3 regions of the Shinella sp. R2-11 genome follow, and region 2 is predicted to be linked to each of the others. Evidence: predicted binding sites of a transcription regulator. Region 2 holds the regulator's gene; each other region holds the start of a gene.
What was found. Region 2 encodes PhoB, which activates phosphate uptake and scavenging genes when phosphate is short. Its sites were predicted from a motif close to TGTCATNNANCTGTCAT; they were not measured.
Positions count from the first base shown of each region.

Region 1: ACZ1A1_RS16650 (RNA degradosome polyphosphate kinase) is a predicted target of PhoB. The motif match lies at 992-1,008, and genes of this name have one in related genera.
Region 3: ACZ1A1_RS04645 (DUF47 domain-containing protein) is a predicted target of PhoB. The motif match lies at 1,252-1,268, and genes of this name have one in related genera.

Region 1 is NZ_JBVAPC010000006.1:163,625-165,887, reverse strand. Features, by position in the region: gene ACZ1A1_RS16660 (AI-2E family transporter) at 1-45, shown strand, start outside; gene hdaA (DnaA regulatory inactivator HdaA) at 78-773, shown strand; gene ACZ1A1_RS16650 (RNA degradosome polyphosphate kinase) at 1,098-2,263, shown strand, end outside.
Region 2 is NZ_JBVAPC010000013.1:63,542-65,804, forward strand. Features, by position in the region: gene ACZ1A1_RS23710 (methyl-accepting chemotaxis protein) at 1-899, shown strand, start outside; gene phoB (phosphate regulon transcriptional regulator PhoB) at 1,156-1,839, opposite strand; gene phoU (phosphate signaling complex protein PhoU) at 1,858-2,263, opposite strand, start outside.
Region 3 is NZ_JBVAPC010000002.1:34,130-36,392, reverse strand. Features, by position in the region: gene ACZ1A1_RS04655 (TrkH family potassium uptake protein) at 1-501, shown strand, start outside; gene ACZ1A1_RS04650 (hypothetical protein) at 610-1,167, shown strand; gene ACZ1A1_RS04645 (DUF47 domain-containing protein) at 1,293-1,937, shown strand; gene ACZ1A1_RS04640 (anion permease) at 1,937-2,263, shown strand, end outside.

The DNA.
Region 1 (2,263 bases), on a different contig from region 2:
AGCAAGCCCATCTTTCTCGAAGAGAGCACGCCGGAAGACGAATAGGCGGCAAGAGTTCAGAGTACCGAGTAATGTCCATGACGTCGCGCAAGACAGCCGAACAGTTGCCGCTGGCCTTCGGGCACGATCCCGCCACGGGCCGCGACGACCTGCTCGTCGCCGAGCCCGTCGATGCGGCCGTCGCGATGATCGACGCCTGGCCGCACTGGCCGGCGCCCGTCGTCATCATCGCCGGGCCGATCGGCTCGGGCAAGTCGCACCTCGCCGCGATCTGGCGCGAGAAGGCCGGCGCGGCGCTGATCGAGCCGGAGCCGGGCAGGGGGGCGGAAGCGGCGGCCGAGCGCGGGCCCGTGCTCATCGAGGATGCCGACCGCAAGGGCTTCGACGACCGCACGCTCTTCCACGTCATCAACAATGTGCGCCAGCACGGCCACACGCTGCTCATCACCAGCCGGCTCTGGCCGATGTCCTGGCCGGTCGACCTGCCGGACCTGCGCTCGCGCCTCAAGGCGGCGACGGTGGTGGAGATCGGCGAGCCGGACGACGAACTGCTCTCACAGGTCATCGTGAAACTCTTCGCCGACCGCCAGCTCTTCGTCGACGAGAAGCTGGTGGCCTATATCGTGGCGCGCATGGAGCGCTCGCTGGAGGCCGCGCAGACGCTGGTGGAACGGCTCGACCGCCTCGCGCTCGCCCGCGGCAGCCGTATCACGCGGACGCTGGCGCAGGAGGTGCTGGGTGAAATGGTGGGCAGCGGGGATTTCGAGGAATAGGTCGGGGCAGGAGTGTGCGAAGGCCTGCGAAGACTGGGCCCCTCATCCGGCCTGCCGGCCACCCGCAGGCGGGGAGAAGGGGATATGCCGCACTGGTTTCCCAAACTTTCAACGCTGCGTGGGGCACGTCCCCTCTCCCCGCTTGCGGGGAGAGGGCTAGGGTGAGGGGCAAAGCTCCACACACGATTGTCCCCCGAATTCCACCGCCCCCGATTGACTGTCACAGTTCTGTCGTCAAACTGCGCTAAGCGCTTCGTGGAAAAGCATAAATCGTTTCCCGTTCGAAGCTGCGTCGAACAGGTGGCCAACCGGGCGGAACATCCAATGGATACAGCGACTTCCGATCTTTCTCAGGAAAAGCCCGCCGAGGGCGCGCGCCCCGATGGCGCTTCCGTCGATATCGAAGCGCTGATGGCGAGCCCCGAGCGTTTCATCAACCGCGAATTCTCCTGGCTCCAGTTCAACCGCCGCGTCCTGGAAGAAACGCTGAACACCGCCCATCCGCTCCTGGAGCGCGTGCGGTTCCTCTCCATCTCGGCCGCCAACCTCGACGAGTTCTTCATGGTGCGCGTCGCTGGCCTCGAAGGGCAGGTGCGCCAGGGCGTCGGCATCCGCAGCCCGGACGGCAAGACCTCGGCCGAGCAGCTCGACGATATCCTGAAAGAGATCGACAACCTCCAGATGGAGCAGCAGGCCTCGCTCGCCGTGCTCCAGCAGTATCTCGCCAAGGAAGACATCCTCATCGTCCGCCCGACGGCGCTTTCCAGCGACGACAGGGTCTGGCTGCAACAGGAATTCATCCAGTCGATCTTCCCGGTGTTGACGCCGCTTTCCATCGATCCGGCGCACCCGTTCCCCTTCATCCCCAACCTTGGCTTCTCCATCGGCCTCCAGCTCGAAAGCACGATGGGCAAGGAGCCGATGACGGCGCTCCTGCGCCTGCCCGTCGCGCTCGACCGCTTCATCCGCCTGCCGGATTCCGGCGGCGCGATCCGCTACATCACGCTGGAGGATGCCGTCGGCCTCTTCATCGGCAAGCTCTTCCCGGGCTATATCGTGCGCGGCTCGGGCACGTTCCGCATCATCCGCGACAGCGATATCGAAGTGGAGGAAGAGGCGGAAGACCTCGTGCGCTTCTTCGAGACGGCGCTGAAGCGCCGCCGCCGCGGCTCGGTGATCCGCATCGAGACCGACTCGGAAATGCCGGAATCGCTGCGCCGCTTCGTCGTCGGCGAGCTGAACGTGCCGGACAACCGCGTTGCCGTCCTGCCGGGCCTCCTCGCCCTCAACACGCTGTCGGAGATCGCCAAGGCGCCGCGCGACGACCTGAGGTTCGAGCCCTACAATGCCCGATTTCCCGAACGCGTCCGAGAGCACGCCGGAGACTGCCTCGCCGCCATCCGCGAAAAGGACATGGTCGTCCACCACCCCTACGAAAGCTTCGACGTGGTGGTCCAGTTCCTTCTCCAGGCTGCGCGCGATCCTGACGT
Region 2 (2,263 bases):
CCTCGGTCGGCAATATCGGCGGCGGCACGAGCGAGATCTCCAAGGGCGCGGCCGACCTTTCGCACCGCACCGAGCAGCAGGCGGCCAGCCTGGAGGAGACCGCCGCGGCGCTCGACGAACTGACCTCGCAGGTCAATTCCAGCGCCGAGAACGCCCGCGTCGCGGCGAAATCCGTCGACACGGCCAGCAACGACGCCAGCAAGTCCGGCGAAGTGGTGCAGAAGGCGATCGCCGCCATGCACGGCATCGAGCACTCGTCGCGCGAGATCTCCAACATCATCGGCGTGATCGACGACATCGCCTTCCAGACCAACCTGCTCGCGCTCAATGCCGGCGTCGAGGCCGCCCGCGCCGGCGAGGCCGGCAAGGGCTTCGCGGTGGTCGCGCAGGAAGTGCGGGAACTGGCGCAGCGTTCGGCCAATGCCGCCAAGGAGATCAAGACGCTGATCAACACCTCGGAGGTGCAGGTCCGCGAGGGTGTCGATCTCGTCGGCAAGGCCGGCGGCGCGCTGGAGAACATCGCCGAGCAGGTCATCCAGATCAACGGCCTGATCCGCCAGATCTCGTCCTCGGCCTCCGAGCAGGCGGTCGGCCTCAAGGAGATCAACGCGGCCGTCAACCAGATGGACCAGGTGACGCAGCAGAACGCCGCGATGGTGGAGGAAACCACCGCCGCCTCGATGGCGCTCAACGACGAGGCGCAGACGCTGAAGACGCTCGTCGCCCGCTTCCGCGCCGGCGCCGCCGCCATGGCCGCCCAGCAGCCGGTCCAGCAGGCCACGCGCCCGCAGGCCCAGCCGCAGCGCGCCGCCTACCAAGCCCCGCGCAGCACGGCCCGCGCCATCCCGCAGGTCGCCGGCAACACGGCGCTCGCCCAGGACGACTGGGAAGAGTTCTGAGACCTGGCGACAGGATGAAGAAAGGAGGCCGGCGGAAACGCCGGCCTTTTTGTTGACGGCCCTCGCTCCCCCCGTCAGCGTCATCCTCGGCCTTGTGCCGAGGATCTGCCAGCGCATCGGGAAATAGATGCCCGGGACAGGCCCGAGCATGACGAAGGAGAGGGTTTCGGGCTGTCAGAAATGCCGGCCGGAAGCCCTCCAAACGCAAACAGGCCCCGAAGGGCCCATTTCCGTCCTTGGGAGGAAGGTCGTCCGGTCAGGCTTCCAGCGAATAGCCGGCGCCGCGGACCGTGCGGATGACATCCTGCATGTTGGCGAAGTTGAGCGCCTTGCGCAGGCGGCCGACATGGACGTCGACGGTGCGCTCGTCGACATAGATGTCGTGGCCCCAGACGCCGTCGAGGAGCTGCGAGCGGGAGAAGACGCGGCCGGGCGAGGTCATCAGGAATTCCAGCAGGCGGAATTCCGTCGGGCCGAGGCGGACCTCGCGGGTGCGGCGGTGGACGCGGTGCGTGTCGCGGTCGAGCTCGATATCGCCGCAGCGCAGCACCGTCGAGACGACCTCGGGCTTGGCCCTGCGCAGCATGGCGCGCACGCGAGCGACCAGTTCCGGCGTCGAGAAGGGTTTCACCACATAGTCGTCCGCGCCGGTGGCAAGGCCGCGCACGCGCTCGCTCTCCTCGCCGCGCGCCGTCAGCATGATGATCGGCAGGCGCTCGGTCTCGGGCCTCTGGCGCAGGCGCCGGCAGAGCTCGATCCCGGAGACGCCGGGCAGCATCCAGTCGAGGATGAGGAGATCCGGCATGCGCTCCTGCAGGCGCATCTCGGCCTCGTCGCCGGAGAGGATCGTGTCGACCTCGAAACCTTCGGCTTCGAGATTGTAGCGCAGGAGGACGCTGAGCGCCTCCTCGTCTTCGACGACGGCTATTCTGGGCACCATGTGTCGAACCCTATTCGCTTACTCGGAGGCGTCGGCAACGTCGGCGGCGACGACGGAGGTCGAGGTATCGTCCTTCGGACGCTCGCCTTCCGGCTGCGAGCCGGTGGCCATGTAATAGATGGTTTCGGCGATGTTGGTCGCATGGTCGCCGATGCGCTCGATGTTCTTGGCGCAGAACAGGAGATGCGTGCAGGGCGTGATGTTGCGCGGGTCTTCCATCATGTAGGTGAGGAGCTCGCGGAACAGCGAGGTGTAGATCGCGTCGATCTCGTCGTCGCGCTCGCGGATGGCCTTCGCCTTGTCGACCGAGCGGGTGGCGTAGACGTCGAGCACTTCCTTGAGCTGCATCAGGGCGAGTTCGGCAAGGTGCTCCAGGCCGCGGGCGAGCTTGCGCGGCATGCCCGAGCTCTGCACGGCGATGACG
Region 3 (2,263 bases), on a different contig from region 2:
TTTGCCAGCGACGACTATACGAGATGGGGCCACTTCATCGTGGCGCTCGCCTTCGTCGCCACCTTCCTCGGCGGCTGTTCGGGCTCGACGGCGGGCGGCCTCAAGGCCTATCGCCTGATCATCCTCTTCAACTCCATCCGCACCGGCCTCTACCGCCTCATCTATCCCGACGGCATCCATGCCGTGCGCTACGGCTCGATGACGGTCGATGCCGACCTGCAGCGCAACGTCTTCCTGTTCTTCATCACCTATGTCTCGATCTCCGCCATCGGGGCGATCCTGCTCGGCCTGATGGGCTACGACGTGCTGACCGCCGTCTCGGCTGCGGCGACCTCGCTTTCCAACGTGGGTCCGGGCGTCACGCCGGAGATCGGCCCCGCCGGCACCTTCACCGTGTTCCACGACGCGGCGCTCTACGTGCTCTCCTTCCTCATGCTGCTCGGGCGCCTCGAAATCCTCACCGTGCTGGTCATCCTGACGCCGCTCTTCTGGAAGAGCTGACGAGAGCCCCGGACAAAGCTCCGGCCGTCCTTGACTGTTGCCACGCTTCTTCGCATCCTGCCCGCAATCCGGCTGGAGGAAGACTGAATGTCCGTGTGGAAGTCCCTGATGCGTTTGACCTTTGTCGCCGCGCTCGCGCCGACGCTCGCGCTTGCCGGCCCCCTCGCGGACGCCGCGAAGAAGGCGGAGGAACAGGCCGCCGCCGGCGACACGGTCGGCGCGCACAACACGATCCGCGACGCCTACGGCGCCTTCGCCGCGACGCTCCCCTTCTCCATCGGCAAGGCGATCTTCGTCGCCGCGCCGCCGCAGGGCTACGGCATGTATGCCACCCGGCCCGATTCCAGCTTCAAGGCGGGCGAGGCGCTGATCTCCTATGTCGAACCGGTCGGCCTCACCTGGCGCGCCGTCGACGGCGGCCTCCTGGAATCGCATTTCACCGTCGACCTCGAACTACTCGATCCCAAAGGCACCAGGCTTGCCGAGCAGAAGGCCTTCGGCTCCTTCGACTTCAAGGGCAGCGTGCGTAACCAGGAGGTCTTCGCCAAGCTGACGCTCAATCTCACGAGCCCGCCGGCCGGCGACTACGTGCTGCGCTACCGCTTCCGCGACAGCGCCAGCGGTGCGGTCGCCATCAGCGAGCAACCCTTCAAGATCGTGCCCTGAGCGGGTGCGCGTCCCGTTTACCGCAGTGCAAGAGAAATTGTGACAAGGCCGAATCAACGCTTTCCAGCGCGTTGACGGTCAATTATGACAGCCGCATGACAACCCCAGCCACATAAGGGGCATCCATGCTTTCGCTGTTTCGCAAACTCATGCCGCGCGAAGACCGTTTCTTCGATCTCTTCGAGCAGCATTCCCGCACTGTCGTCGGCGCTGCCGAATCGCTCCGCACGCTGCTTGCCGGCGGCCCGGACATGGAAAAGCACTGCGACCGGATCGTCGAACTGGAACACCAGGCCGACGAGATCACCCATGAAGTCCTGCAGGCGGTACGCCGCAGCTTCATCACGCCCTTCGACCGCGGCGACATCAAGGACCTGATCCAGTCGATGGACGATGCCATCGACATGATGCACAAGACGGTCAAGACCATCCGCCTCTACGAGCAGACGAGCTTCCAGCCCGGCATGCAGGAAATGGGCGAGGCCGTCGTCAAGGCCGCCCATCTCATCGCCGAGGCGATCCCGCTGCTCGACAAGATCGGCGTGCATGCCGGCCGCCTCAGCACCATCGCGGAAGAGATCACCCGCGTCGAGGGCCGCTCCGACGAACTGCACGACCGCGGCCTGAAGGACCTCTTCAGGGAATTCGGCAAGACCGATCCGATGGCCTATATCATCGGCAGCGAGATCTACGGGGAACTCGAGAAGGTCGTCGACCGCTTCGAGGACGTCGCCAATGAAATCAGCGGTATCGTGATCGAGAACGTCTGATGGACGCCACGCTCGCCCTTCCGCTGCTGGTCGGCCTCGTCGGCATCGCGCTCGTCTTCGACTTCCTGAACGGCCTGCACGACGCGGCGAATTCCATCGCCACGATCGTCTCCACGCGCGTGCTGCGCCCGCAATACGCCGTCGTGTGGGCGGCCTTCTTCAACTTCATCGCCTTCCTGTTCTTCGGCCTGCACGTCGCCGAGACGCTGGGCAAGGGCATCATCGATCCCTCCATCGTCAGCCCGCTGGTCATCTTCTCGGCGCTGATGGGGGCGATCATTTGGAACGTCGTCACCTGGGTCTTCGGCATCCCGTCGAGCTCCTCG